DNA from 3 places in the Vibrio sp. R15-SG3-ISO1A genome. Region 1 is predicted to be linked to each of the others. Evidence: riboswitches for the same ligand, from Rfam matches in the RefSeq annotation. Region 1 holds a riboswitch; each other region holds the start of a gene.

What was found. A riboswitch is a leader RNA that binds a small molecule or an ion and turns the genes downstream of it on or off. The one in region 1 is predicted to bind thiamine pyrophosphate.
Region 2: another riboswitch for thiamine pyrophosphate. It lies ahead of thiB (thiamine ABC transporter substrate binding subunit); the one in region 1 lies ahead of thiD (bifunctional hydroxymethylpyrimidine kinase/phosphomethylpyrimidine kinase).
Region 3: another riboswitch for thiamine pyrophosphate. It lies ahead of thiC (phosphomethylpyrimidine synthase ThiC); the one in region 1 lies ahead of thiD (bifunctional hydroxymethylpyrimidine kinase/phosphomethylpyrimidine kinase).

Annotation. Positions count from the first base shown of each region.
Region 1 covers NZ_JCBDGH010000069.1:1,383-11,504, forward strand. Annotated here, with positions in the region: partial or broken gene AC6R0L_RS10975 (putative bifunctional diguanylate cyclase/phosphodiesterase) at 1-276, opposite strand, end outside; gene AC6R0L_RS10980 (PstS family phosphate ABC transporter substrate-binding protein) at 497-1,447, shown strand; gene thiD (bifunctional hydroxymethylpyrimidine kinase/phosphomethylpyrimidine kinase) at 1,481-2,317, opposite strand; TPP riboswitch at 2,409-2,566, opposite strand; gene AC6R0L_RS10990 (LysR family transcriptional regulator) at 2,723-3,610, shown strand; gene AC6R0L_RS10995 (hypothetical protein) at 3,720-3,872, opposite strand; gene AC6R0L_RS11000 (PhoX family protein) at 4,267-6,144, opposite strand; gene AC6R0L_RS11005 (arginase) at 6,619-7,452, opposite strand; gene AC6R0L_RS11010 (IclR family transcriptional regulator) at 7,458-8,183, opposite strand; gene AC6R0L_RS11015 (efflux RND transporter periplasmic adaptor subunit) at 8,432-9,523, shown strand; gene AC6R0L_RS11020 (TetR/AcrR family transcriptional regulator) at 9,658-10,122, shown strand, end outside.
Region 2 covers NZ_JCBDGH010000054.1:3,500-13,621, reverse strand. Annotated here, with positions in the region: gene yjgA (ribosome biogenesis factor YjgA) at 1-327, shown strand, start outside; gene thiQ (thiamine ABC transporter ATP-binding protein) at 417-1,133, opposite strand; gene thiP (thiamine/thiamine pyrophosphate ABC transporter permease ThiP) at 1,117-2,703, opposite strand; gene thiB (thiamine ABC transporter substrate binding subunit) at 2,752-3,729, opposite strand; TPP riboswitch at 3,806-3,919, opposite strand; gene AC6R0L_RS07725 (flavin prenyltransferase UbiX) at 3,983-4,606, opposite strand; gene mpl (UDP-N-acetylmuramate:L-alanyl-gamma-D-glutamyl-meso-diaminopimelate ligase) at 4,622-5,974, opposite strand; gene fbp (class 1 fructose-bisphosphatase) at 6,302-7,315, shown strand; gene ppa (inorganic diphosphatase) at 7,508-8,035, shown strand; gene AC6R0L_RS07705 (DUF2799 domain-containing protein) at 8,124-8,504, opposite strand; gene AC6R0L_RS07700 (gamma-glutamylcyclotransferase family protein) at 8,548-8,895, opposite strand; gene tamB (autotransporter assembly complex protein TamB) at 8,962-10,122, opposite strand, start outside.
Region 3 covers NZ_JCBDGH010000085.1:1,509-11,630, forward strand. Annotated here, with positions in the region: partial or broken rRNA gene AC6R0L_RS14655 (23S ribosomal RNA) at 1-740, shown strand, start outside; rRNA gene rrf (5S ribosomal RNA) at 902-1,017, shown strand; tRNA gene AC6R0L_RS14665 (tRNA-Asp) at 1,059-1,135, shown strand; tRNA gene AC6R0L_RS14670 (tRNA-Trp) at 1,286-1,362, shown strand; gene AC6R0L_RS14675 (multicopper oxidase domain-containing protein) at 1,589-2,971, shown strand; gene crcB (fluoride efflux transporter CrcB) at 3,081-3,464, shown strand; TPP riboswitch at 3,547-3,645, shown strand; gene thiC (phosphomethylpyrimidine synthase ThiC) at 3,807-5,750, shown strand; gene AC6R0L_RS14690 (thiamine phosphate synthase) at 5,761-7,023, shown strand; gene AC6R0L_RS14695 (HesA/MoeB/ThiF family protein) at 7,026-7,790, shown strand; gene thiS (sulfur carrier protein ThiS) at 7,793-8,002, shown strand; gene AC6R0L_RS14705 (thiazole synthase) at 8,005-8,781, shown strand; gene thiH (2-iminoacetate synthase ThiH) at 8,792-9,919, shown strand; gene AC6R0L_RS14715 (aminopeptidase P family protein) at 10,026-10,122, opposite strand, start outside.

The DNA.
Region 1 (10,122 bases):
GCCCATGATACTCTCGCCGCCTTCAAGCAGCGCGACCACATGCCAATCGGCGATTTCTAAGTAGTACCACACTTCCTGAATCGACTGAGCGGTATCGCCCGACATGATCTCATCAAACCAAAGGTAGGCCAGCGTACCGTTGACTTTAATTTCAGCGGCCGCTTCCGCAAGCGGGGACTTTTTCACTAACAGGTGGGTCGCTTGGGTCACCAGCGCCGACGTAAACGTGATCACCAACAAGGCGAGAATGGAAGTAAAAATGAATTTGCGCTTCATAGCATCACACGAACGTTTACCCACGTATTTTGCGGGCAGGAATAAAAACATAGGCGAGTCAGCCTAGTGAAGAAATGTTACATCCCCATGAAAATATTCAGCGTAGTTATTATTGATGAGTGATTGATGAATCTTTAGTGACAGTTCACGTGAAGATATTGAGCTCAAAAGTGCTAGCTCGTATAGTCGCGGTATGTTGATTCTTCCTTTGTGCTCAACCATGACTTTTCGATTGCGTTCGACTGTTCTTGCTTCTGTATGCCTAGCGCTGATGAGTACCACGACACACGGGAAAGATCTGATCAAAATTGAAGGGTCGAGTACCGTTTACCCGATTACCCAAGCCGTCGCCGATCACTTTATGCGTGCCGAGCGGCACAACACCCAAGTGGTAGTAGGTATCACTGGCACAGGTGGCGGATTTCGTAAGTTTTGCCGAGGCCGCACGGATATATCTAACGCCTCTCGCCCGATTAAAGAGAAAGAGCGAGCGCTGTGTGAGATCAACCACATCGACTATATTGAGCTCCCTGTCGCACTCGATGCAATAACCGTGGTGGTGAACAAAGAAAATCAGTGGATCGATGCGCTCTCTCTTGATGAACTGAAAACACTCTGGGAAAGCACCGCTGAACGCACGATAACTCACTGGCAGCAAGTCAATCCGCACTTCCCTGATCGCCCCATCGTCCTGCACGGCCCTGGATCAGACTCAGGCACTTATGACTATTTTGTTGAGGTGGTGCTGGATGGCAAAGCGAGTCGACAAGACTACACCGCAAATGAAGACGATGAAGCCTTAGTCGCCGAAGTGGCCGCCGATCCCAACGCCATGGCGTTTATCGGCTTTGCCTACTATTTGCAAAATCAAGACAAGTTGAAAGCGATCGCCATCTCTCCCTCAGGCGCCAACGCCGTCAAACCCAGTGTCGAGAACGTAATTATGGGGCGATATACCGCACTTTCCCGCCCTCTGTTTATTTACGTGAACAAACAGGCGCTAGAGAAACGGCCATCATTGAAACGCTTTGTCGATAGTTATATCGACAGAGACAACATCAACAAAGTCGTCTCCCATTCTGGCTACATTCCTCTCTCCAACGATCGCTATGACGCGGCGCGTTTTATTCTCAACTCTAGCCGCTCTGGCTCGGTCTCGATGCCCAAATAAGGGCCCTTATGTTGTGACTGCACACCATCGCGATTAACGCACATTTTGGTGGCCAGAGAAAAAGTGGTGCACAGGCCCATGTCCTTGACCAACAGAGAGTTCGTCGGCATGCGCAATGGCTTGTGAGATGTATTGCTTAGCCAAATGGACCGCTTTGTGCAGCCGATACCCTTGGGCAAGATAGGACGCAATGGCCGATGACAACGTACAGCCCGTACCATGAGTATTATGAGTGGCGACTCGCTTAGCGCGAATCAATTCACTGCCACTCCTTTCAATCAGCAGATCGTTGCTGCTTTCGCCCTCTAAATGCCCGCCCTTAAGAAGCACTGTTTTGGCGCCCAAGGCGCGCAGGGCGTCAATCATCGATCCCATCTCTTCTTCCGATGTCGGCGTTGCTCGCCCAGTCAGCGCCGCCGCCTCGGGTAAGTTTGGTGTGATCATATCGGCAAGCGGTAGCAGGTCTTTCTTGAGCGCACCCACCGCACTGGCGTGCAGTAAGCTGTCACCACTGGTGGCCACCATTACCGGGTCCACCACTAGAAACTTGGGCTGATACGACGACAAACTTTGTGCCACGACACGGATGATTTCAGCGTCGGCCAACATGCCAACCTTCACCGCCACGACATTGAGATCGCTCAATACCGCATCGAGCTGCGCTTGAACATGGTCGATAGGGATAGGATGAATGGCGTGAACGCCACAGGTATTTTGCGCGGTAATTGCCGTAATAACGGAGCAGGCGTAACTGCCTGTTGCACTGATCGCTTTGATGTCGGCTTGGATGCCCGCGCCGCCGCCACTGTCGGAGCCAGCGATGGTTAGGACAATCGGAGTTTGAGGGTCATAAAATGCGGTTTGGTTCATCGGTGTTCCTCACGCACGCGTCAGGAACTGTGTGCAGAGCGCGTTGGCCAAGCACAACACATAACGGGCGAGATTGTGGCGACCCCACGACACCGCGTTATGAATAGTTCCCTACGTCAGTGCTAACTGAATCAGGTTCAACGGGTCTCGCGATGCGATCTCAGCCCTCCTTCTATGCTTCTACGACAGGCTCGTTAATCAAGCTATCGTTATGACTCGAGCAGAAGGAACGCTCCCCGACTATGTCGCCAACCTTAACCCTGTGATAGCGCAGATGCAACCTATTCAGATCACTTAAATAACCCGAGTGAATCGAGGAGTGGGCGATACGAACGCGACGTTTGGCACACAGAACATTATCGTTTACTCTTAATTTTATAAATTTTCGTTATTGATTTGACGGTTATGCTCAATCCACTCTGGCTCAAAACGTTTCAAACCTTGGTCGAGACCGGCCACTTTACTCATACCGCAGAAAAGCTGTTCATGACTCAGCCCGGTGTCAGCCAGCACATCAAAAAGCTCGAACAGGCTTGCGGCTACCCACTGATTGCGCGTCACAACAAGAGCTTTGAAGTAACGGAACAAGGCAGACAGGTCTATCAATACGCAAAGCAGCGCGCCAAACAAGAAACAGACCTGATTGCTTCGTTATCTCAGGACGACGCGCATCGCGGTGAGGTGTCGGTCTCTTGCTCTGGCGCGTTGGCGCAGCTTATCTACCCGCATCTGCTCGATTTACAGTGTGAATTTGCACAACTGGTCGTCAAGCTGGAAGTCGCCCCCAACCGTAAGATCATCGACGATTTGGCTGAGGGGCGCGCCGATTTGGGCCTTGTCACTCACATCCCGCTCGACCCGAGAATCGAAGCGCAAGAGATAGGTCAAGAAACCATGTGTTTGATTGTGCCGGCAAACGTCGACGAGCCTATTACCCCTGAACTTCTCCTTGAGCTCGGCTTAATTCGCCATCCCGACGCCGAGCACTATCTCTCGCTCTACTTTTCGCAGTGTGGCGACAAAGCGCTGGCGGGGATTGATATTCGCGCCCTGCGCACCTCGGGCTACATCAACCAACTCAGCCAAATTCTTCTGCCAGTTGCCAAAGGGCTCGGTTTTACGGTGCTGCCACACAGCGCATTCAGCTCTTTCACCTTGCGCGATCAACTTGCTGTTCATCAGCCAAAGAAAACCGTCGTCGAGACCCTGTATTTGGTGAGCAAGAAACAAAGAGCGTGGCCAGCCCGTTTTCATACGGTGGTGGATAAGTTGACGGACGTGATCTCGCTATAACGCAACGCACTGCCATAGCCAAAATTTTCGATAGGCTTGAAACGCAAAATGGAGCCCAAGGCTCCATTTTTGCTGCTGCTTCAACGCTCATTATCGTCGTTATTTGAGGTCATGCCTCTAAGACGTCTTCGCCAGCGAGTTCAGAAATAATCAGTAGATCGGACTCATCCAGTTTAAGCCCCAGCATAGGGAGACCATGCTGAGCACTCCAACAACATAAGAAGACCACACAACCTAATGCTACCCAAAGTAGTGATACCATAGCCTAACCTCCTCCTCAGTTATCATCACCGTACTTAATAACCTAAAGGTGCCACTTCTCTCATCAGAAGGCGCTCAGATAGACTTTATTCTTTTTACGTTGGGGCGTCTGCACCAATAGAAATGGGTTAGATTCGCCGGGTCAATCGCTCAATGTCGTATTGTTATCTGGAGTTTATTCGGATTAGAACACCTTAAGGTTATGCTGAGTACTCTTTCAATATAGGGATTGCGATTGTGAAGCGCAACACTCTTTGCGGTGAACACACGAAACCTTGACGTTTTTTATGCGAGCGATCGCATAAATATGCCAATGTGGATATCGGCAATAAAAAATGGGCGCTCGTGGCGCCCATCTTGATGCGAATGATTGTTGATGCAAACAGTGAGACAGCTTAAGCGCCAATAACGCCGCCATCTTCACGGGTAATGGCAACGATGGTGGAGCGAGGCTTGCTGTCACCACCACCAGGGTAGTGAGAAGGCGCACCTTTCTCGCCCGGATGCTGAACACCCACAAACATGGTTTTGTAGTCGGCGGAGAAGGTCAGCCCCGTGATCTCACAAGCAATTGGCCCCGTCAAGAAACGTCGCACTTCACCAGTATTAGGATCGCCGCACAACATTTGGTTGTTCCCTTGACCTGCAAAATCGCCCTGATTTGAGTAGTTTCCGTCCGTTTGAATCCACAAACGACCGGCTTTATCAAAGCCGATACCATCCGGGCTATTAAACATGTTGTCGGCGTTGATGTTGTCACTACCCGCGTAGAGCGAATCTTTGTGCACCGTTGGGTTGCCAGCAATCAGGTACAAATCCCAATCAAACTCTGCTTGGGTGTGATCGCCCGAGGTCGGTACCCAGCGAACAATTTGTCCGTAGTGGTTCTCAGCGCGAGGGTTAGGACCACCGACAGGTTGGCCCTCTTTTACGCCGCGGTTTTTGTTATTGGTGAGGGTACAGAACACGTGTTGGTTGTCTGGGTGCACCGCCACCCACTCTGGGCGATCCATCGTAGTCGCGCCAACTTGAGTCGCAGCGCGACGTGCAAAAATCATCACCTCGGCTTGATCGTTAAAACCGTTCTCTTTAGTCAGACCATTTTTGCCATAAGTCAGTTCAATCCACTGCCCCTTGCCTTTCAACTCGTTGTCGTCCATCTCGAACTTGGCGACATACAAGGTGCCCTCTTCAAGCAAGTTGCGATTGGCAGCATCATTGCCCGGTTGGTAGCGATCGCGAGAGACAAATTTGTAAATGTGCTCCCCACGCTCATCATCACCTAGGTACACCACGACATGACCATCATCGTTGATCAACAGTGCCGCATTCTCGTGCTTAAATCGCCCGAGTGCAGTGCGCTTAAGCGGCGTCGACGTCGGATCGTTTGGATCGATCTCCACAACCCAACCAAAACGGTGTGGCTCATTCGGATGCTTAGCGACATCGAAACGCTCATCGGTGTCATGCCACTGGTAACTGCTCTTCGCTGCTTTGATTCCGTAACGTTTATGATCGTCGCTCAACTCTGCCGTCGTACTGGTGCCAAAATAGCCGTGGAAGTTCTCTTCACAGGTTAAGTATGTGCCCCAAGGCGTTTGACCGTTGGCGCAGTTATTAAAGGTGCCGAGTGGCGCTAAGCCTGAAGGATCCAATTTGGTTTTCATCAACGCATGACCCGCCGCTGGGCCTGTCAGGCGCATTTCTGTGTTAGCGGTAATACGGCGGTTGCGTTTCCCTGCTTTATCCACTTTCCACTCTCCGCCGGATTTGACGATTTCGAACACCGTCACACCGTGTGCCGCTTGCGCTTTTAATACGTCGTCCGCCGTCATCGCTTTACCGCCATGTTCGAACAAGTATTCGTAATTGGTGTATTCGTTGTTCACCGCAATAACAGCGCGATCGTCACTGATAGGGAATAGGCTCATCCCGTCGGTGTTGTCACCAAACTGACGCGCCTGCGCGGCTGAATCTTGCTTACCGCTTTGATCAAACTCTGGCGCATCAGCAAAAATAGGATCACCCCAAGAGAGAAGCGGCGTGGCTTTATAACCTTTAGGTACGATGATCGCATCTTTTGTCGAGGCTGGCACTGCTTCGAAGTTGAGCAAACGACTATCACTTGATGCCGCTATCGCTTTCGCGATCGGGTTGAGGGAAAGAAACGCCCCTGCACTGACGGCAGCGGTTCCGGCTAAGAAACGACGACGAGATAGTCGCGCTTCGATCATCTGGCTGAATTGTGAATCCTGTTCATCACGATCCCACATTGCTGACTCCTTGCTGAGTTATCATTATATAAGCGAGCAAATGTTAGGCGAGCAAGGTTACACATCAGTTAAGGTTTTGTTTAACAAATACAAAGTAAAGATGATGCTTTTACTTCGATTACATGACAAGACCAATAAATGGCGATCTCAGTCACATGTAAATTAGAAATTACGCCAATTTCGCGAAAAATTTGTGATCAAAACACTGGTGTTTCGCGCATTTCGCCGCTAAATTGAAATTGTTCATGAGGAACTAGATTCACATCTGCTCAATGAAGAGCATGGTATTTAACGTGAGGGATTATCATGAAGAAAATGAGAAAAGCACAATTGCATCGTGTTCGTATTCAATACTGGAAAGATTCGAACAAAAACACGAACAGCAAACCTCAATAACTGTGCAACCCCAACAAAGCTGGCTTAACCGCCAGCTTTAGTAGTTTTATAGGCCCCCGTTTTTCACCCACTTGAGCATTACGCTGCTCTATGATGACTGGGAAACAGTGACGCCAAGCCATTCACCACACCCAATGTCTCTTTCGAATAAATGTGCTTGTCTTTGTAACCGACAAATTGCACTAAGCGCACCTTGCCTGAAAGCAGAACTTGGCGTAACACTCGATTGACCATCTGCACTTCGATCAACGTATCGGATTCCAACCGCGTCACGGGCTGTAAGCTGGCGAGATCAATATTGATCACCACGTCATCACAATGTGACAAGTAGTGGCTCAACTGCTGCTTCACAGTAAAACGAGAGCGAAAGTGGCACTCGTTGACGGACAACCAATCACAGCCGAGATCTTCTGCATAATCAAGCAGCTTCGGATCTTGATTGTCCGAATCCACGCCAAGGCAGAACAAGCGGCTTTGCTGACTGCGCTGCAAGACAAAATGAAACAGCGAGCCTTTCTCAGGCTCTAGAGTCGGTTTGATATCCAAGCTGCGGCTGATATGGATAAACCCCAACTCTCTGCCTTGACTCGCCACCATCGGCAGCGCATGCAGTAAGCTTTCACCGTCATTGGCAAAGAGCACAGGTAAACTGGCCGACTCCATCAACGCAGCAACGGTATCAAGCAAGTGATGTTTGGCCGCTTGTTGGAGATTGAAATGACCGCCATAGCCAATATTGGTCGAGACTTTGTCCGCCAGCCAATCGTAGAGCTCTTCCAAGCTCTGGTTGGCCATATCAAACTCCACTTGGCTCATCGGTTTGATCTGTTCACTGACACTGAGCAAGGTGAGTTTGTCGCAACAGAGCCCAGTAATACTGTGTAGCTTGCGCCGTTGAAATAGCCTAAACATATCCTTTACCTTTCAGGAGGCAGAGCTCTCGCTGCCTGCAATACATGAAGTACAATTTTTTGCTCGTTCATCTCAACGCGATGAGCCGGTGCCATTACCGACACAGCGCCAACAAGTTTGCTACCCTTTAACACCGGCGCGCTGATACCAGACACCCCGGGATCAATTTCAGAGGTACTGACCGCGTACCCCTGGGTTCGAATCGCGTCCAATTTGGTCTGCCAAGCGTCCCATTGCGACTCTTGGCCAAAGTAACGCAAGATTTTCTCGCAGCGCGCACTCGGCATATACGCCAACATCACTTTCGATGAAGCGCCATGCAGCAGCGGCTGACTCTGCCCTTCGACATAACTGCACCTAAGCGCTTGCATGCTCTCTTTTCGGCTGACGCACAGTGCACGATAACCAACAGGCACCATGTAAGCCGCCATTTCGCCCGTCTGCTTTTGTAAGCGTCTGAGCACCGCGGACACTGACTCCAGCTCACTTTGACTCGATTGGTAACTGCGCATCAACATCAAAGCCGCCGGACCGATGATCAAGGTTTTGTCGTGCGTACTCTCTTCAATCAGGTTCCACTCTTTCAACATTTTGAGGTGGCGATACAAACTGCTCAGTGGTTTCCCGAGCTGATGACTCAAGATTTTGGCGGTCACCGGCTCATCGTTGACCGCCACCTGCATGAGCAGTTGTAAGATTTTCTCGTTCACTTGGCCGCTGCCGTTTTTCATGGTCAATTCTTTTCTAACTGGGTCATAGAGTGAGTTCAAATTATATTCTTACAAGTCGAGAATAGTGAGCACAAAGAGCACCTACATTTTCACTGAGTGATAAAAAGCACGCCCTACGCAACCCATTCAAACCATCAATAAAACTTTACTTAACGGTAAAGTTAAAATAATCTATGTTGCATAATCATCTCGAGCCGCCCAGCGGCCATCTCGTTTTGGGATCAACGACCACAAGGTTTAGGGATAACATGAAGCCTCTAGCACTCACCCTCAGCGTTCTGTTTGGCGCGGCGGCCACTCTCAGTGTCACCTGCCAACTGTCTAACGCCAGCGAACGTTATCAATCCAACGCGTATCAAGTTCAGTTGCCGATAGAGAAGCAAGCGATCCGGCTCGAGAAGCTCTCCGGTGAATTCCAAGCGTCTGAATACACGAAGATTCTGTCGGATCAGGAAGGCAAGATTACCAATGTCTTGGTCAACGATGGTGCGGTGGTTAAAAAGGGCACGCCGCTGTTTGAATTTAATACCACCTTCGCTCGTTTAGCGGTTCAAGCCGCCCAAGAGGAATACCAACGCGCGCTCGACAATATCCTTGATTTAACGAAATCCGGCGTGACGCGCGGTGAACGACTCGACGGCGCTCGGCAAGCCATTGACGCGACGAGAAAGAATCTTCTTGTCGCCCAAGAAGCGCTCGTCGATACCACCATCGTCGCGCCCTTTTCAGGCAAAGTGGGGCAAATTCTGGTCAGTGCCGGGAACTTCGTCACCAAAGGTCAGGAGTTAACAGAGTTGATCGCCGTCTCTGATGTGGAGCTCCATTTCAGTGCGCCGAATGACGTGCTCTACCCCTACCTAACGACACTGAGTGATCCCGCAGCGCACACGCCACCGACAGTGTCGGTAAAAAATGCCAACGGTCAATTTATTGATGGCACGCTCAGTTTTGTCGACAGCAAAACCACCGAACAAGCCCAGACTCTCTCCGCCTATGCCACCTTTACTAATTCTGATAATCAGTTGCTAGTGGGAAGTAAAACCGAACTCTACCTCAACGCCATAGAACGTCAGGCGACCCTGTTTGTCCCTAAACAGGCGGTGCATACCAAAGAGACCCAAAGCTTTGTCTATGTCCTTGATGGGGATAAGAAAGTGCTAGAAGTGCCGGTCGCGCCGCTGATAGTCAAATCTGAGATAGAGGGCTATCTCGCAGTCACCGGCTTAGAGGCCAACCATTTTGTGGTCAACGATCCTTACGCGTATGAGCTAGTCGGGCGCAAGATTGAGCCCATTGTGAATCTGGTTGAAGGGCTAAACCAAATCCTTAGCCGCGGATAATCTCGGCAATCGAGTGTCGCAATGTTGAGTCAGCTCTCAACTCTCAGCGACGGGCATACTGGTAGGACCATGCTTATGGTAGCGTTAACACAATGACCACATGGAAGAAATTAGAACACTGCTCTGACCTTTGTATGGATAAAAGAAGTCAACGAAGCGAAAAAACTCGGCAGAATATTATTCAGGCAGCAATGGAGTGCTACCAGGATTTTGGTGTGCAAGGTGCCTCGCTTGAAGCTGTCGCCAAATGCGCTGGCACGTCAAAGCCCACCATCTATGCCCATTACGGCTCGAAAGAGAAGCTCTATCAGAATGTCGTCGAACACATTTTGCACCAAGAGCAAGAGACGCAAAAACTGCCGCCTTTTGATCCGACCCGTAGCATTAAATCTCAGCTGTTTGATATTTTCGATCAGCAGTTGGATTTTGTCTTAAGCAGCGAGCGCCGCCGCCTGCTGGTGGCCATCACGATTGAAGCCATGTGTCATGGCAGTTGTCATCTCAACGATCTTGAACAGATCAAAACTTGCCCAATGGAGCATTGGCTAAGCGACGCCATGGCTCACAACACACTGCCGCAGCAAAACGCGCGCGAACTC
Region 2 (10,122 bases), on a different contig from region 1:
GCGCGCCGTCGTCAGTTGCAGTTTATCGGCAAATTGATGCGTCACGAAGACCCAGAGCCAATTCAAGCGGCGCTGGATAAAGTCCGTAACAAGCACTCTCAAACCACGGCGCTGCTGCACAAATTAGAGCAACTGCGTGACCGTGTGGTGGAAGAGGGCGACAGCGCCATTGAAGAGGTATTGACGCTGTATCCGGATGCGGACCGTCAGCGTTTACGTCAGCTTGCTCGTCAGGCGAACAAAGAAAAGCAAGCCAACAAGCCAGCTAAAGCGTATCGAGAGATTTTCCAGATCCTCAAAGCATTGAGCAGTGAAGAGCCACAATAACACGCTCTTACTCAGTGATGGTTGAAGCGGATAAGTGCACACTTATCCGCTTTTTTTTATCTCTGCTTTCTAGCCCATTGTTATAGCGCTCAGTTGTGCGCAGTGGTGGCCGCCTGAACAAATGCGCCGAGGCTAGGGTCCGAGTGGGTCGCCGCTAGCTCTGAAATCGGCCCAGTCGCTGCGACATGACCTTGTGATACAAACGCAAAATGCGTTGCGATCGCTTTGGCATCACCTAAGTGGTGCGTCACCATTACTACCGTAATATCACGCTCACTCGCCAACTGTTTGACCAGTGATAGCATCTCTAACCTGAGCAAAGGATCGAGCGCTGAAAAGGGCTCGTCTAGCAGCCATATCGGCGCAGACTGTACAAAGCAGCGCGCTAACGCAACCCGTTGACGCTGGCCACCAGAGAGCTCATGCGGCAATCGAGACAAATACTCCGCCACCCCCACCTGCTGCGCCGCTTGCACTACCGCCTGTTTCTGCGTTGCAGACAACTTCAAGCCGGGATCCAATCCAAGGCCGATGTTTTCCGACACGGAAAGGTGAGCAAACAAGTTGTGCTCTTGAAACAACATCGCAAACGGGCGCTGATAAGGCGCCAGCCCGTTGAGCGTTTGACCTTGCGCTAAAATTTCACCGCTTAATGGTTCAATAAAACCCGCCATCAAGGCGAGCAAGGTCGACTTCCCTGCGCCACTGGGTCCCATTAGCGCGACGATTTGCCCTGCCTCAACGTGCAGATCAAACTGAAATGACTCGGCATGATAATCGTAATGCAGGTCACTGAGAGTGAGCATAGTGACTCCTATTGGTGGGGGTAGAAGCAGAGCGAGGGCGAAACAGGCGCTCCATCAGCGCAAAACAGCCCACACTCAAAAGCAGTAAAGTGACTGATACGACCGCCGCCGCGTCCATTTGGTAACTGCCGAGCAGTTGGAACAGGTAGAGCGGAAGAGTACGAAACTCCTGACTGCCAAACAGCGCGATGGCACTGAGATCACCCATAGAAAACATAAAGCTGATGGCAAACGCGTGCGCCAGCGGTCGTTTTAATGCACGCCACTCCACCACTCGTAAACGGCACCAACCGCGGATCCCAAGGGTTGCACAAAGGTACTGATACTGCTGCTCAAGTTGCAACATCGGCTGAGCCAAGGTTTTGATCACATAAGGCAGCCCCATTAACGCGTTGACCGCAACAACAACGACCAGGGCGTAGCTGAGCGCATCCGTCCACGAACGGAGCAGCAAAAAGAGCCCAGTCGAGATCACTAATCCTGGGGTCACCAGAATGATGGTCCCGAGCAGCTCTATCTTATCCGCGGTTTTCTCACGTTGATTGAGGCGCAGTCTTCGGCTAGATAATAAAATCGCCGTGCCCGCACTGACAGCGATAACGCTCGCCATGCTTGCCACTTTCAGTGACGCCCCGAGCGCGGACCAAAATCGGCCATCACTCAGCACACTCAGCGCCTGAGAATTCATACCACTGGCTAGTACCATCCCAAGAGGCGGCAACACTAACAGCAAGCTAAAACCTATCCAAGCGCCATCCCAGCACTTAGAGAATAGACTGTCTTTCACCACCAACGCAGTTGGTGCGTCGCTGCCCATCGAAATGGCAATAGGTCGAGCGAAACGTTGAATCGATAACGCCATTAAGCCACATAGCAGCATTTGCCAAATTGCCAGTAACGCGCCCGCTTGCAAATCAAAATCAAACTTGATCGCTTGGTAAATCGCGAGCTCAATAGTGGTCGATTTGGGCCCGCCGCCCAATGCCATAACAGTGGCAAAACTGGTAAAGCAGAGCATAAACACCAACCCGCAAACGGGCGCTAATTGCTGCCTCATCCGCGGCCATTCGACCCACTTAAACTTTTGCCAATGGCCCATGCCTAAGTGGGCGCACAGTTTGTGTTGCTCCGCCGGAATCGACTCTAGTGATTGCAGCAGCAAACGCGCCGCATAAGGAAGATTAAAAAAGAGGTGCGCGAGCAAAATGCCATGCAAACCGTAAATATTAAATGGCAACGAGAGATCCCACTGCACAAGCTGTGTCGCCAGCCAACCACTGCGCCCATAAATTGCCAGCAAGCCAAACACCCCCACCAAGACAGGAAGTACCAAAGTGGTCGCAAACAGCTTGAGTACCAAGGCTTTGCCGATAAACTGCCGCCGCGACAAAGCATGGGCGACGGGGATCGCCAAGCCGACACTGAGTAGCGTTGAGAGGAAAGATTGATAGAAGCTAAATTGGGTAACGTGGCGGTAATAAGGGTCTTGCCAAATGACGCGCAGATCGAGGGAAGGCGCTTGATTGAGCAAGGCCAGCAACGCAGAAACGACAAAGGCCGCGATCAACATCGCGACCCATACGCCTAATTTAGGGACAGATTGCACGAACGCCTAACCTTAGAAGGTCAACGCGTTTTGCCATTCACGAATCCACGCTTTGCGGTGGGTAGCCACATCTTCAGCGCTAAAGCTCAAGGCTTGGCTTGGCTTCGTCAGGCTTTGATACCCTTCTGGCAACGCGACGTCAGTGACAGGGTACATCCAGTTCCCTGTGGGCATGGCCGACTGAAAGTCATCGCTGAGGATAAACTGCATAAAGACATCCGCCAACTCGCTGTTCGCGCTCGTTTTAACTTTGGCGGCCACTTCTACTTGAGTGTAATGACCTTCCGCGAAATTCGCCGCAGCGAACTTAGCCTCATTTTCGGCAATCAGATGGTACGCAGGTGACGTGGTGTAAGAGAGCACCATGTCAGACTCGCCTTTTAAGAACATCGAGTACGCTTCTGACCACCCTTTCGTGACCGTCACTGTCTTTTTCGCCAACGCTTTCCACGCCTGCGGCGCTTCGTCGCCATAGACAGATTTCATCCACAGCATCAAACCTTGACCCGGGGTTGAGGTACGCGGGTCTTGGTAGATGACTGTTAAGTCGTCATTTGATTCCACCAGCGCTTTGAGGCTAGTCGGTGGCTCAGCCAAGGTCTCTTTGTTGTAGACAAACGCGAAGTAACCGTAGTCGTACGGCACAAAGGTCGTATTGGACCAGCCGCCTGGCAAGGTGACGGATGACGTATCGACGCTATGCTCAGCCAACAAACCGGTTTGCTGCGCTTCTGCCATCAAGTTGTTATCTAACCCCAACACAATGTCGGCTTTGCTATTGTCGCCTTCCAGTCTCAAGCGATTGAGAATAGAGACGCCATCATCCAAAGCTACAAAATTCAACGTACAGTCGCACTGTGCTTCAAACGCTTTTTTTACCACTGGGCCTGGGCCCCAATCGGCAGCGAAAGAGTCATAGGTATACACGGTTAACGTATCGGCTGCGGTTGCAGAAAAAGACGTCAGTGCCACGGCGGCACAAAGTGGCATAAATGAAGGGATAAAAGTGGATTTCACTGCTCGCTCTCCTTGTTGAGCCACGCAGGTCTGAGGGACAAACAGACGTCTGATGTCCTCGCTCAATTCCTACGCCAGCATTATCTGGTTCAGGTCTACGGGTCCCGAGCAAAGCTCGATCTCAGCGTCATTCAGTGAATGAATAGCTCCCCGATGAGGTTCGGCTTGATTGTAATAGGTCTGCCCTACAATAGCCATACTTGCGTGACGGCCCAACAAGACGCAATCACGAATCGTTACGTTGATCATAGCCCCAGCGCGCCACCAAGGATTGCTCGATGCCGAGGTGATCCAAAATGCGCGCGACCATAAAATCAATAAGATCGTCTATCGATTTAGGTTGGTGATAAAAACCGGGCGCGGCCGGCATAATGGTGACGCCCATCTGCGAGAGCTTGTGCATGTTCTCAAGGTGCAAGGTTGAGAAAGGCGTTTCTCGAACCACCAGCAGCAATTGACCACGCTCTTTCATCACCACATCGGCGGCGCGTTCAATCAAATTATCGGACATACCATGAGCAATCGCTGCCACACTGCCCGCCGAACAAGGGCAAACCACCATCTGCTTGGGCGCCGCTGAGCCAGAGGCCACGGGCGAGAACCAGTCCTCTTTGCCGCACACCACTAATTTAGCCGGGTCGCAGCTGAGATGGGCGACCAAGGCTTGCTTGGCGCTGTCTGGGTTGGCAGGCAGTTTTAATCCGTGCTCGGTGGCCAACACCACTCGCGCCGCCGATGAAACCAGCAGGTAAACCTGATAGTCCGCGGCCAACAAGCACTGCAACAGACGCAGCCCATAAGGCGCGCCTGAGGCTCCGGTAAAAGCGAGGGTGATGGATTTTTCAGCCATTGTGCGTATCTCTTATTATTGGGCTAATTGCGCTAACAGTTTGTCGTGAATTCCGCCAAACCCGCCGTTACTCATCACCAGAATCTGATCGCCGGGGCGAGCATGCCGAGCGATATTGCGCACCAACTCGTCGATGTCGTCAGAGACATAAGCAGGTTGCGCGCACTGCTCGGCAATCTCACTCACCGACCAGGTAATAGACTCAGGTTGAAAGAGGAACACTTCATCGGCCGCCTGCAATGAGGCCGCGAGCGTCTCTTTGTGCACCCCGCGTTTCATGGTTGCACTGCGCGGCTCCAACACCGCAAGGATTCGGGATTGACCCACCTTGTTACGTAAGCCGCCCAATGTCAGTTCAATCGCCGTTGGATGATGAGCAAAGTCGTCATACACAGTGATGTCATTGACCTGCCCTTTTAACTCCAAGCGGCGTTTGGTATTAATAAAGCGCCCTAACGCCTCACAAGCGTGATCCGGAGTGACACCCACATGGCGCGCCGCCGCGATGGCCATCAACGCATTGCTGACGTTGTGATCGCCGACTAAATCCCACGTCACTCGACCCACTATTTCTCCCGCCAATAAGACATCAAAGACACTGCCATCTTGGGCCTGTTTTTGCGCTTGCCAGCCAGATTCACACCCTGTGTACTCTTGTTCGCTCCAGCAGCCACGGGCAATAACGTCTTGCAGCGCCTGGTCCGATTGAGGAGTAAACAGACGCCCATTGCCTGGTACGGTTCTCACCAGATGATGGAATTGGCGCTTAATCGCTTCCAGATCATCGAAGATGTCTGCATGATCGAACTCAAGGTTATTCATGACCAAGGTACGTGGATGGTAATGAACGAACTTAGAACGCTTATCGAAAAAAGCGCTGTCGTATTCATCAGCTTCAACTATGAAAAACGGGCTGTTGCCCAATCTTGCCGACAAACCAAAGTTGCCAAGCACGCCCCCCACGAGAAAACCGGGTTCATAACCGCAATCTTCCAGAATCCAAGCGAGCATACTGGATGTGGTGGTTTTGCCGTGCGTTCCCGCGACCGCCAGTACCCATCGGTCATGCAGCAGAAACTCTTGCAGCCACTGCGGGCCGGAGGTGTAACGCAGGTTGCTGTCAAGCGCATGCTCGACACACGGGTTACCACGGCTCATCGCATTACCGATCACCACCAAATCGGGCGCCGGATTTAACTGCGCCGGATCAAACCCTTCTATAATTTCAATACCTTGCGATTCAAGTAGCGTGCTCATGGGCGGGTACACATTGGCGTCACTGCCGGTGACTTTGTGCCCCAATTGACGCGCTAAAATTGCCGCTCCTCCCATAAAGGTGCCACAAATTCCCAAGATATGAATATGCATAGAGTGATCCTGAAAAGGCTAATTTGAAGTGCTCATTATGGCGATAATGGCTTGAAAAGCGAACCTCTTTGTCCTTCGGATGTGAAATCTTGGCACAATCGAGCAAAGTTTGTTCAAGATGAAAAACCGTGAAAATATTTGAATAATTACCAAAAAAATTGAGAGGTTAGACAGTTAGTTCGTTACCAATAATAAGATCATGGTTTTACAATTGCTCAAGGCAAAAACAAAAGCTCACGCATAGCTTCGTCCCTCTTGCGCCCCAACAATAAAATGGCAAGAGGTTGCCCAACTCCCCCCAAACTTATGCGATTTTAAGGAATAAACATGTCTGGAATGCGCACCCTTGGCGAGTTCATTGTTGAAAAACAGACGGACTTCCCCCACGCTAGCGGTGATCTATCATCCCTACTGTCGTCGATTCGCCTTGCGGCTAAAATCGTCAACCGCGAAATAAACGCGGCTGGCCTTGGTGATATCACCGGTGCCGTTGGTAGTGAAAACATTCAGGGCGAAGCCCAACAAAAACTGGATGTTTACGCGAACGAGAAGTTCAAAGCAGCACTTGAAGCACGCGATCAAGTGTGTGGCGTAGCAAGTGAAGAAGAAGATGAGGCGGTCGCGTTCAATAAAGAACTGAACAAAAACGCCAAATACGTGGTATTGATGGATCCACTCGATGGCTCATCTAACATCGATGTTAACGTCTCTGTCGGAACGATTTTCTCTATCTATCGCCGCGTCTCTCCTATCGGTACCCCACCGACAGAAGAAGACTTCCTTCAACCAGGCAACAAGCAAGTCGCGGCCGGTTATGTGATTTACGGTTCATCAACCATGCTTGTCTACACCACAGGCAATGGCGTCAATGGCTTTACCTACGATCCATCGATCGGTACGTTCTGCTTGTCTCATGAGAATATGATGGTGCCAGAAGATGGCCGCATCTACTCAATTAACGAAGGTAACTACTTCCGTTTCCCAATGGGCGTGAAAAAGTACATCAAATTCTGCCAAGAGAACGAACCGAATGACGGTCGCCCGTACACGTCTCGCTACATTGGCTCTTTGGTGTCGGACTTCCACCGTAACCTGCTGAAAGGCGGCATTTACCTGTACCCAAGCACGCAAAGCCACCCGAACGGCAAACTGCGCCTTCTTTATGAGTGCAACCCAATGGCGTTCATTATTGAGCAGGCGGGCGGTATTGCTTCAGACGGTGAGAAACGCATCATGGATATTGAACCTACAGAGCTGCACCAGCGTGTGCCTTTCTTTGTTGGCTCAAAAAACATGGTCAAGAAAGTCGAATCTTTCCTCGCAGAATACAAAGACCAATAAGGCCCAGCTATTCTCCCCAAGGCGCTCACTGAGCGCCTTGTTTTTTTATGAACTTCCATCACTTCCCTCAGTCGCTGCGCTTCACAATCGGTGTTTTCTTGACCAAGCTCTCATCGTCCGTCATTTACAAAAAACCAAGTTTAGCGGTAAGGTATTTGCCTACATATCGACCAATAACAAGGAAGCTTGCCCATGAGTCTTAATCACGTCCCTGCAGGGAAATCACTCCCGGATGACATTTATGTCGTCATCGAAATTCCGGCCAATGCCGATCCGATCAAGTACGAGGTCGACAAAGATTCTGGCGCGGTATTTGTGGACCGTTTTATGTCCGCGCCTATGTTCTATCCATGTAACTATGGCTATGTGAATCACACACTCTCTTTAGATGGTGACCCGGTTGATGTCCTAGTGCCGACCCCTTATCCCTTGATGCCAGGTAGTGTGATTCGCTGTCGCCCTGTCGGTGTATTGAAAATGACCGATGAATCAGGTGAAGATGCCAAAGTGCTCGCCGTGCCGCACAGTAAAATCTCCAAAGAGTACGAACACATCCAAGATGTCGGTGATATTCCTGAACTGCTCAAAGCGCAAATTACCCACTTTTTTGAGCGCTACAAAGAGCTCGAAAGCGGCAAATGGGTCAAAGTGGAGGGCTGGGAAGACGTCGATGCCGCGCGCCAAGAGATTCTCGAGTCGTTTGAGCGCGCGAGTAAGTAATCCTCACCCAACCACCGTGACTCATTGACTAAAAGAAAACGGCCAGAGCAGTGAAACTCTGGCCGTTTTCTTTATCGGTATTCAACCATTAAAAACCCGAACCTGCCGTGGAAGTACGACCTGAGACATAGTCTTGCTGGAAGAAGGGATCAAGACGGTCGCACACCCCATAATAGGGTTTGCCCATCACACCAAGCATGTAGGCGTTTTGCTGACAATATTGACCGCGACCTTGCTCATACCCTGCCAAATAGGCGGCATAACGGTCGTCGTTCAAATAGCCAGCTTCATCCGCTTTGGCTAACTTGGATTGAGACAAGTTCAGTAAGCCGTTTTCACCGCGATCAACACCGAACTGATACCAATCTTGATCGACGTTAGACGTTGGCGTAGTGACAGTGGTACAGCCTGTGAGTAACAGGGCGACGAACGCCCCGACGGGTATGATGGTACGTTTCAGCGCTAACATAGGACTCTCCTTATTGAACGCTTGTTCTCACCATAAAATGGCGCTAGACGCGCTGGCACCAATCGCCCGATGCAATCAACACATCCAATTGGCTGACATCTTGGTAGAGGTAAATCCAAGCCTGACCAAACGGCGTATCGATGCGCTCTCGGCGATACTCTACCGGCACATCTTCTAGTTCATCTATACGTGCGAGCGTGACATCATCGATCAAATAGACTTCACCTGAGATCGAATCATGTCCTTCAATCACCGCCGGATAGGGCCCCAAATCATACAGCGCATAAAAGGGCGGTGTATCAAAGTGACCCAAACACTGCGAGCCAGCTAAAAAATCTTGGTTCGACTCCCCTTTGCGCAAGGTGCCATAAACAAACAATAGATGTTGCATTGCCCGCCCCTATTTCCTTTCTCTGTCTGAGTGTGTCTCAACGTCGGCTCTGTGTTAGAGTCACTATTAATCAAACTCAAATTGATAGAGCAGATCCACAGCGCTACTCACACCAGAGACCGCCTCTAAATAAAGATCCTGCATTAAGCGGTAACGCACCGTAAACTCGCCCACCGAGTCAAAAATGCCGACCCCATATTTAACCTGCAAGCCAGGGAGAATATAACCACTCACCGTGACCTGAGAGTCATCACCCGAGCCCGCGGTATCCAACTGCAGATCCTGAACGCCAAAGGCTTCGCCAATTTCGCCCACCACTTTGCCGCTTTTCGCTAGGCTCAAACCAATGAGTGTGGTGGTCATCGCGTTGCCGCCTGCTTCGCCATCAATGTCTTGACCACGCAATAGATAGGATAGCGCATTCGCTTGCGGCATGGCGGGGTCAGAGAAGATGGTGACCGATGGCTCATCGGCCGGTCCAGTCACTTTGACCCCGGCCGTCACGTCGTCTTGGGTGTTATCGGGATTTCGAATCGCTGTGATCTGCACATAGGGCTGATCCACTGGCCCATTCATCAAAATCTTACCTTCACTGATGATCAAATCTTGACCAAAGGAGCGATACGAACCATCGACAATGTTGATTTCACCTTGGACAAACGGACCTTTGTCTTTTTGCGCCACATTCAAGTTACCTTTCAGTCCGCCTTCAAGCCCAAACGCCACTAGCTTGAAGTCATCGCCAATGCTGATATTAATATTGGTTTCGAGATTAAACGGCACTTCGGTGGCGTTCTCAACAGGTTGGAGATCTTTATCAAGTAACACTTGATCGTCTGAGACGCCAATGGCACTCGGCGGTAGCTCTTCGACGATAATACGCCCCCAAGGCAGATGAATGCTTCCATCCACGCGCGCCAATTTAGGCGAGGCCGATATCGTCATATCCGGCTGCACTTTCAGCGCCACCATAGGCGGCACATTGACCAGCAGCTCTTCAGCGTACACTCGCAGTTGCGCGTTCCAGTTACTTAGCTCACGCCACTCGGCTTCACCGGAGAGTTCCAAATCGCCATCTGGCGTGGTCAATTTTGCCGCGAGCAGCGCATCATAACCGTTGAGTTCGAGGCTCACTCGACCTGAATCCACTTCTACCGGAGAGAGCTCCCCTTTCAGCGACATCTTATCGATCAGCAGTTGCCCCTCGACTTTCGGTTGCGTTACCGC
Region 3 (10,122 bases), on a different contig from region 1:
CTTGAAATACCACCCTTGTATGTTTGATGTTCTAACTTAGCCCCGTTATCCGGGGTGAGGACAGTGCCTGGTGGGTAGTTTGACTGGGGCGGTCTCCTCCCAAAGAGTAACGGAGGAGCACGAAGGTGGGCTAATCACGGTTGGACATCGTGAGGTTAGTGCAATGGCATAAGCCCGCTTGACTGCGAGAATGACAATTCGAGCAGGTGCGAAAGCAGGTCATAGTGATCCGGTGGTTCTGAATGGAAGGGCCATCGCTCAACGGATAAAAGGTACTCCGGGGATAACAGGCTGATACCGCCCAAGAGTTCATATCGACGGCGGTGTTTGGCACCTCGATGTCGGCTCATCACATCCTGGGGCTGAAGTCGGTCCCAAGGGTATGGCTGTTCGCCATTTAAAGTGGTACGCGAGCTGGGTTTAGAACGTCGTGAGACAGTTCGGTCCCTATCTGCCGTGGGCGTTGGAAGATTGAAGGGGGCTGCTCCTAGTACGAGAGGACCGGAGTGGACGAACCTCTGGTGTTCGGGTTGTGATGCCAATCGCATTGCCCGGTAGCTAAGTTCGGAATCGATAACCGCTGAAAGCATCTAAGCGGGAAGCGAGCCCTGAGATGAGTCTTCCCTGATACTTTAAGTATCCTTAAGGGTTGTTCGAGACTAGAACGTTGATAGGCAGGGTGTGTAAGCGCTGTGAGGCGTTGAGCTAACCTGTACTAATTGCCCGTGAGGCTTAACCATACAACACCCAAAGGGTTTTGATGGACTCAATGAAGAACATTGAATGTGTAATGAAGAGACGAGTGACTAGTTCCTAGTCGCTAGAAACGATAAACACAGCTTTCCGAATTATTAAGTTCTAGGAACTAGGCACTAACTTCTAGGAACTTAAACAGAATTTGCTTGGCGACCATAGCGATTTGGACCCACCTGATTCCATGCCGAACTCAGAAGTGAAACGAATTAGCGCCGATGGTAGTGTGGGGCTTCCCCATGTGAGAGTAGGACATCGCCAGGCTTCAAATTATGGACACTTGCTTAGGCGAGTGATACCACTGCGGAGTGGTAGTTCAGTTGGTTAGAATACCGGCCTGTCACGCCGGGGGTCGCGGGTTCGAGTCCCGTCCACTCCGCCACTTATAAACCTCGTTTATCGAGGTTTTTTTGAATCTAATTTTTAGGGGGGTAGCTCTCATTAATAGAGCAGCGGATTCCCCAAAAGTCCTCGAGAAGGCGCGTGTTGGGAGTTCGAATCTCTCTTCCACGAACAATTTGAACCTAATTTTAGGGGTGTAGCTCCAATTGGCAGAGCAGCGGATTCCAAATCCGCGTGTTGGGAGTTCGAATCTCTCCACCCCTGCCATATTCTAAGGCTCTAGTCGAAAGACTAGAGCCTTTTTATATCTATACATACCAAATTTGAGATTTGAGGCTCTAGACTAGGCGTCCCCGACGTAAGACTAGAGCCTTTTTTGTCTCCGTCTTTTTAATCTTGCACGCGACAAAACCACAAATCGCTCATTGCACTGAGAATCATTCGCAGTATTTTGCTACATTATACGTCTTGTCTGTTTTAGGTGTTTACCGTTATGGCTTTGAGTCGTCGCCAATTTCTTCAATCTTCACTTGCTTTGTCTGCTCTCTCAATGATTCCTGCTTGTTCAGTGACTCGGCAAACTCGGACTCGAGAAGGCTATGTTTACGAGCTCACTGCTGAGCCTAGCCGGGCCGAACTCGTCCCTGGGTATCAAACAGACGTACTGGGGTTTAATGGTGCGATCCCTGCGCCGACACTCTATTGTCGTCAGGGGGAAGAGGTCGTGATTCGTTTCACGAACAAACTGTCAGAGCCTACAACCATACATTGGCACGGCTTGCGAATTCCTATCGAGATGGACGGCGTTCCTTTTCTCAGTCAAGCGCCTATCATGCCGGGAGAGACGTTTGAGTATCGATTCACTCCGCCTGACGCAGGCACGTTTTGGTATCACCCACACATGAACAGCGTTGAACAGTTAGGGCGAGGACTCGTTGGACTGATTATTGTTGAAGAGCGCGACCCCGTGGTTTTTGATGAAGAGCATGCGTTGATGCTCAAGCATTGGCACATTGACAGCCAGGGGCAGTGGAAGGAGAGAATGATTCCACGTTTAAGTGCTCGGATGGGCACTCCAGGGGAGTGGAGCAGTGTGAATGGCGTTCATGAGCCTGTATATACGCTTAAAGCACACGCGACCACTCGCTTACGCATTGCAAATGTCGACAATACCATTACCTATCCAATAGCGATTGAAGGGGCAGAGGCTTGGATATTGGCGATTGATGGTAACCCGGTCAGCACGCCAATTGAGCTCTCTCAGCATAAAATGGGACCGGGCATGAGGGTGGATCTTGGTCTGATTGCACCATCTGCTGGCAACAAAGTGTTTGTTCGTCAAATGAAGGGGCGTTTCCCTTTTCCTCTGTGTGAATTTGATGTCGTCGCGTCTGATTTGCCACAGGATCAAGCGCTGCCAAACTTGCCTCTTAACCCTGTGCCCGCGCTCGATCTTGCCAACGCTGAAGAGATTGACTTTGTGTTTGAGTGGCAAGGTGCGGTGACGCCCGTAGGCAAAGATGGCAAGGCGAGTCCAACCTTTTGGTTGACCAACAAGGTGGCGTGGCAGGGGATGAGTCGTCATTCGATTCCTGCGCCGCTGGCACAGTTGGAGCTAGGCAAAACCTACATCTTCGATCTTAAAAATGTCACTCAGTACCATCATCCTATTCATCTTCATGGCCACACCTTTACCGTGCTCGAAATGGACGGTAAGCCGCTCCCAGAGCCGTTCCATACGGATACGGTACTACTGGGCAAGAATGGTCGTGCCAAAGCGGCTTTCGTCGCGGACAACCCCGGTCGGTGGATGTATCACTGTCATGTCATAGAGCACATGAAAACCGGTTTGATGGGTTACATCGAAGTAAAGTGACTCCTGTAACTTTTTAAATCTAGCAGGATGTTTAGCGTCATTACATTGATCTGAAGTCTGTTTTTTTGTCTGTTTGGCGCTACACTAACGCCATAAATTTGGAGGGGTTATGGGTCAGTTTGCAATTTTAGGGTTTATTGCCATGGGTGGCGCCGTTGGTGCGTGCTCTCGTTATTTAGTGTCTGAGCTGTGTGCGACATTACTGGGGCGAGGTTTTCCATACGGTACGCTAACTGTTAACGTAGTCGGCTCACTGGCGATGGGCTTACTGATTGCCGCGTTTGAAAATGGCAACCTTGCGACTGAACCATGGAGACAGATCATCGGGCTCGGTTTTCTTGGTGCTTTGACGACGTTCTCTACGTTTTCGATGGACAACGTTTTACTCATGCAGCAGGGCGCCTTTTTCAAGATGGGACTCAATGTCTTACTCAATGTGGTATTAAGCATCTCTGCCGCTTGGGTGGGCTTTCAACTGCTGATCAAAAGCTAGCTTGCTTAGAGGTGCTTTGAGCCTCACTAGACAAAATTTACACAGGTCGGCTTGGTTTATCCAAGCCGTTTTTATATACTCGGTTCACTTGTCGGAGTGCCATAAGGCTGAGACCGTTTATTCGGGATCCGTTGAACCTGATCAGGTTAATACCTGCGAAGGGAACAAGAGAAGATATCGACCCTCCTAATCTAGGATTCGTTCTCTCTGATCTGAGCGTCATGCGATCTATCTACAGATAGATACCCGCGTCAGATCGCCCTCTTGTCGCATCTTTCCGCCAAGCATTTTTATCTCTAACACTCATGCTCCTACGAGCAATAAAGAGCAAGGAAAAATGCTATGTCGAATCGCAAACAAGCGAGACTGGAAGCCAAACAGTTTATTGATACCCTCTCGGTACAGGCGTACCCCAATTCACGCAAGGTTTATGTAGAAGGTTCACGACCTGATATTCGTGTTCCTATGCGAGAAATCTCCCTCGCTGACAGCTTGATTGGCGGTACTAAAGACGCGCCGATCTTTGAGCCCAATGAGCCGATTCGCGTTTACGACACTTCTGGTCCTTATACCGATCCTGACCATACGATTGACCTCTACCATGGATTACCTAAGTTACGTGAACAGTGGATTGAAGAGCGCGGTGATACGGAGCTGCTCGATGAGGTCAGTTCGGTATACACCAAACAGCGCTTGGAAGACGATACGCTAGACGAGCTGCGTTATGGTAACTTACCTCGCATTCGCCGTGCGAAAAGCGGTCAGTGTGTTACTCAGCTCCACTACGCGCGTCAAGGTGTGATTACACCGGAAATGGAATACATCGCTCTGCGTGAAAACATGGGGCGTGCTCGTTATCGCGATGAGGTGTTGAACCAACAGCATCCAGGTCAAAGCTTTGGGGCCCACTTGCCAAAGGACATCAGTGCTGAGTTTGTCCGCCAAGAAGTGGCCGCGGGCCGTGCCATCATTCCATCCAACATCAACCACCCGGAAGCGGAGCCAATGATCATTGGTCGCAACTTCTTGGTCAAGGTGAACGCCAATATTGGTAACTCCTCTGTGACCTCTTCCATTGAGGAAGAAGTTGAGAAATTGGTTTGGGCAACACGTTGGGGTGGCGATACGGTGATGGATTTGTCGACCGGACGCAATATTCACGAGACTCGAGAGTGGATTCTACGTAACAGCCCAGTTCCGATTGGTACCGTGCCTATGTACCAAGCGCTCGAAAAAGTGAATGGCATCGCAGAAAACCTCAATTGGGAAGTGATGCGAGACACCTTGATCGAGCAAGCTGAGCAGGGCGTCGATTACTTCACGATTCATGCCGGTTTGCTGTTGCGTTATGTGCCGATGACGGCCAAACGTGTCACGGGTATTGTCTCTCGCGGCGGCTCGATCATCGCTAAGTGGTGTCTCGCTCACCATCAAGAAAGCTTCCTTTACACCCACTTCCGCGAAATTTGTGAAATTTGTGCCAAGTACGATGTCGCGCTTTCGCTCGGTGATGGCTTGCGTCCAGGTTCGGTGGCCGATGCCAATGATGAAGCGCAGTTTGCTGAGCTACGCACGTTGGGTGAACTGACTAAGATCGCGTGGGAGTATGACGTGCAGGTGATCATTGAAGGCCCTGGGCATGTACCTATGCACATGATCAAAGCCAATATGGATGAGCAGCTAGAGCACTGCCACGAAGCGCCATTCTACACTTTGGGTCCTCTGACGACCGATATTGCCCCTGGGTACGATCATATTACCTCTGGCATTGGCGCTGCGATGATCGGCTGGTACGGATGTGCGATGCTCTGCTATGTGACGCCGAAAGAGCACCTTGGTCTACCCAACAAAGAAGACGTTAAGACGGGCTTGATTACTTATAAGCTCGCGGCGCATGCGGCGGATTTGGCTAAAGGCCACCCTGGTGCTCAGGTTCGTGACAATGCACTCTCAAAAGCTCGCTTTGAGTTCCGCTGGGAGGATCAGTTCAACTTATCGCTTGACCCTGATACAGCGCGAGCTTTCCACGATGAAACTTTGCCGCAAGAGTCGGGCAAAGTGGCTCACTTTTGTTCAATGTGTGGACCAAAATTCTGTTCGATGAAAATTTCTCAGGAAGTGCGCGAGTACGCTAAAGACACGCAACAAGTCGAAGCTGACCAAGCCATCTCCGTTAAAATGCTCGATGATCCACTCGAAGGGATGCGCCAGAAGTCAGAGGAGTTCCGTCAATCGGGTTCTGAGTTGTATCATCCTGCCGCTCAGCCTGAAAGTGTAGAGTCGTAGGAACGCGGCGATGAAAATTGTGATTCCTCACTCAGAGCCCACATTGCGCGATGATATCGCGCAATGCTTGGCATTAGCCGGCGAGCAAGGGTTTGCCACACAAGAGATTCAGTTGATTGAAGGGGCTGAGTCGACGGTTGAACTGCGCGGTGCGTCTTCTTCTGTTTGGATTGCTCGGGATACGCAAGTCTTTGAGTCTTCCTCTCTCAGTGACGACAGCGAACAAAACGTTCATCAACTGGTGTACTCAGTTGCAGAGGGTGATGTCTCGCTGGCGGACTATGCCCCGCATGCGATCGTTATTGGCGCAAGGTGCGAAGGGCGCGTGCTCGATATTTGGCAACACAGCACGCGTGCTCATGCTGAAGTGCGTGCGCTTAATGTCCACCAAATGGCGCTTGACCCTACACAGCACTTCGCATGGTTTATCACCTTGCGGGCGCTCGATTTTCCCGTTGAAGATGCACTGACGCTCGCACGTGCGATGGGGCATGTTTCACGTGAAACATCTCAATGGCCATGTTGTTTTGAGCAATTTCCTACGCCTGTGCTGGAAGACGAAACTCTCGGCATTCGTGTTGGTTGGAAAACTGAAGGCCGCGCGATCTCTTTTCCCTCTATGGCGAAAGAGGTGTTGGGTCTCTATCCGGTGGTCGACGATGTCCGTTGGATTGAACGATTGCTGCCTCTAGGCATTAAAACCATACAGCTGCGCATCAAAGATCCACAGCAAGCTGATTTGGAGGCGCAGGTGATACGTGCGATTGCATTGGGTCAGCAATACCAAGCAAACGTGTTTATCAACGATCATTGGCAGTTGGCGATTAAGCACGGTGCATTCGGTGTTCACCTTGGCCAAGAAGATATTGAAGCGTCGAACTTGAAGGCATTGTCACAGGCAGATATCGCTTTAGGGCTCTCGACACACGGCTACTACGAACTGCTGCGTATTGTGCAGATTGCGCCAAGCTACATCGCACTGGGGCATATCTTCCCAACCACGACCAAGGTTATGCCTTCAAAGCCACAAGGTTTAGTGCGCTTGAAGCTTTATCAACAGTTGATTGATTCGATTCCTCGCTCGCAAGGTACGGGCTTTCCTACGGTTGCGATTGGCGGTATCGACCAAGGTAACGCTGCGATGGTGTGGCAGTGCGGTGTCTCAAGCCTGGCTGTCGTGCGCGCGATTACGCTCGCCGACGACCCAAAACCGGTCATTACGGCTTTTACTGAGTTGATGAAGGCAAACAAGCAAGTAGGAGAGCAGGGATGACTATGCTGTCTGACGAGGCGTTCTTACGTTACCAAAGACAAGTGTCGTTGCCACAATGGGGCGAACAAGGGCAAGCAAAATTGTCGGATGCTCATGTGTTGCTGATTGGTTGTGGTGGCCTCGGGTCGGCGGCAAGCCTTTATTTAGCGTCCGCTGGTGTGGGCAAATTGGTGTTGGTGGATGATGACCGTGTCGAGCTAAGCAATCTTCAGCGCCAAGTCATCTATCGAAACGATGACCAAGGGCAGAGCAAAGCGTTGGCGGCTAAGAGTCAATTAGAGTATCTCAACCCTTTGATTCGCATTCGCGCGATTGACCAACGGCTCGATGATACCCAACTTGCGCTTGAGATCATGCTTGCCGACATCGTGCTTGATTGCACAGACAACCTTGAAACGCGCCAGCAAATCAATCGGCTCTGCTTCAAAAACCGGACACCTTTGATCTCGGCGTCGGCCATGGGATGGCAAGGGCAGTTCGCGTTGTTTGACTATCAGCAAGATAGTCCATGCTACCACTGCCTATACCCGTTCGATTCACTTCCTTCTGGCCAAAAATGCAGTGAACTTGGCGTGGTAGGTCCGGTGGTAGGGACGTTAGGTAATTACCAAGCGCTGGCGGCGATTCAATGGTTAGCCCTTGATGAGCCACAGCTTAGCGCATCGACATTACACCTGTTTGATGGACTCACGATGCGCTGGCAGACGTTAACTATCTCAGTGGATGCCACTTGTCACGTGTGTCAGTCAAACACCGTTAAGGAATGAACATGGAACCCATCACTATCACCGTCAATGGTGAAACTCATACGACTCACGCAGGGACAACATTGACGGCGCTCATTGCTGAGTTATCGCTCGCCGAGGTGGGCTGTGTGTTTGCCATCAATAACTGTGTCGTTCCGCGCAGCGAGTGGGACAGACATATCGTCAATCAAGGCGATGCCATCGCACTATTTCAAGCCATTGCAGGAGGCTGATCATGGCGCCAATAACACCGCTTACTATCGCGGGCAAAGTGTTTGACTCGCGTCTGTTTACCGGCACGGGTAAGTTTTCGAACAGTACTACCATGGCGCGCGCTATTGAGGCGTCGGGATCGCAACTGGCGACTATGGCGCTCAAGCGCGTCGATATCCATGATAAGCAAGATGATATCTTAGCGCCGTTGATTGCCGCTGGCGTGAATTTATTACCGAATACCTCTGGGGCAAAAACTGCGCAAGATGCCATTTTCGCCGCACACTTAGCACGTGAAGCCTTGGGCACAGAGTGGCTTAAACTGGAGATTCATCCCGATCCTAAATACCTGATGCCTGACCCAATTGAAACCCTCAAAGCGGCACAGCAGTTGGTCAAAGATGGCTTTATTGTTTTGCCGTACTGCCACGCAGACCCGGTGTTGTGTAAGCGGTTAGAAGAGGTGGGCTGCGCAGCAGTGATGCCTCTAGGTGCTCCCATAGGCTCGAACAAAGGACTGGCGTCGCAAGACTTTTTGGAGATCATCATCGACCAAGCCGGTGTCCCCGTCATTGTTGATGCCGGGATTGGTGCTCCGTCTCATGCGGCAAAAGCGATGGAGATGGGCGCAGATGCGGTGTTGGTGAATACCGCGATCGCGGCGGCGAGCAATCCCGTAGCGATGGCGCAAGCGTTTAAGATGGCGGTGGAAAGCGGGCGGATAGCGTTTGAATCCGGCTTGGCTGGTCAGGTTACCCATGCTGTTGCCTCTAGCCCATTAACCGCCTTCTTGGAGTGAGGGACGCAGAATGAGTTTTGTATCGATTCATCAACGCATGGACTGGGATGACATAAGACTGTCGATTTACGCGAAAACTCATCAGGATGTGGAACGCGCATTGGCGAAATCTAAGCGTGATCTCGAAGATTTTAAAGCCTTGATTTCACCTGCGGCAGAGCCTTACCTTGAGCAAATGGCGCAGCAATCCTATGCGCTCACGCGTAAACGGTTTGGCAACACGATTGGATTGTATATCCCGCTTTATCTCTCCAACTTGTGCGCCAATGCATGTACCTACTGCGGTTTTTCGATGGAGAACCGAATTAAACGCCGTACGCTGACAGAGCAAGAAATCGCGGCAGAGATAGACGCGATTAAGTTGATGAAGTTCGACAGTGTGCTTTTGGTCACCGGTGAGCATCAAACCAAAGTGGGGATGGACTACTTTCGCCGCGCACTGCCACTTGTTAAAGCGCACTTTAACTACTTGGCAATGGAAGTGCAGCCGCTTGATGAAGGGCAGTACCGTGAACTGAAACCCTTGGGCCTCGATGCAGTAATGGTCTATCAGGAAACTTACCATCGTCGCACTTACGCGCAGCACCATTTGCGTGGCAACAAAACAGATTTTGACTATCGCTTGGAAACGCCGGATCGATTGGCTCGAGCCGGGATCGATAAGATCGGTATAGGCGCGCTCATCGGCTTGGACGATTGGCGCACGGATTGTTTTTACGTCGCCGCGCACCTTGACTACTTAGAGCGTACCTATTGGCAAACTCGTTACTCGATTTCTTTTCCACGGCTTCGACCTTGTGAGGGCAATGCATCGGAAGGGGTGATTCAACCCAAATCGGTGATGAGTGATAAGCAGTTGGTTCAGTTAATCTGTGCCTATCGGTTGTTGAATCCGACGGTTGAGCTCTCGTTATCGACACGAGAGTCACCGCAGTTTAGGGACAATGTGTTGCCACTGGGTGTGACATCCATGTCCGCTGCATCAAAAACACAGCCCGGCGGATACGCGATGCAGGACGTCGAGTTGGAACAGTTTGAGATCAGTGATGAGCGCAGCGCCGAGTCAGTCGAGCAGGCGTTACGCTCAAAAGGGTATGACCCCGTTTGGCGAGACTGGAACGCAATTTATTCTGGATAATGTTTCACGTGAAACAACCACGCCACAATTAAAAAAGGCTCTCATGTAGAGAGCCTTTTGTTCACCTTCACGCGATATGCAGATCTACCGAGTGTTCAAAGCGCGATTAGTCGCGGTGAGCGATGGGCGACGTTGCGCGCTCTAACCACGTTTTTACCTCACCATCGACCAATGGGCTGAGGTCACTCCACACTTTTTGGTGG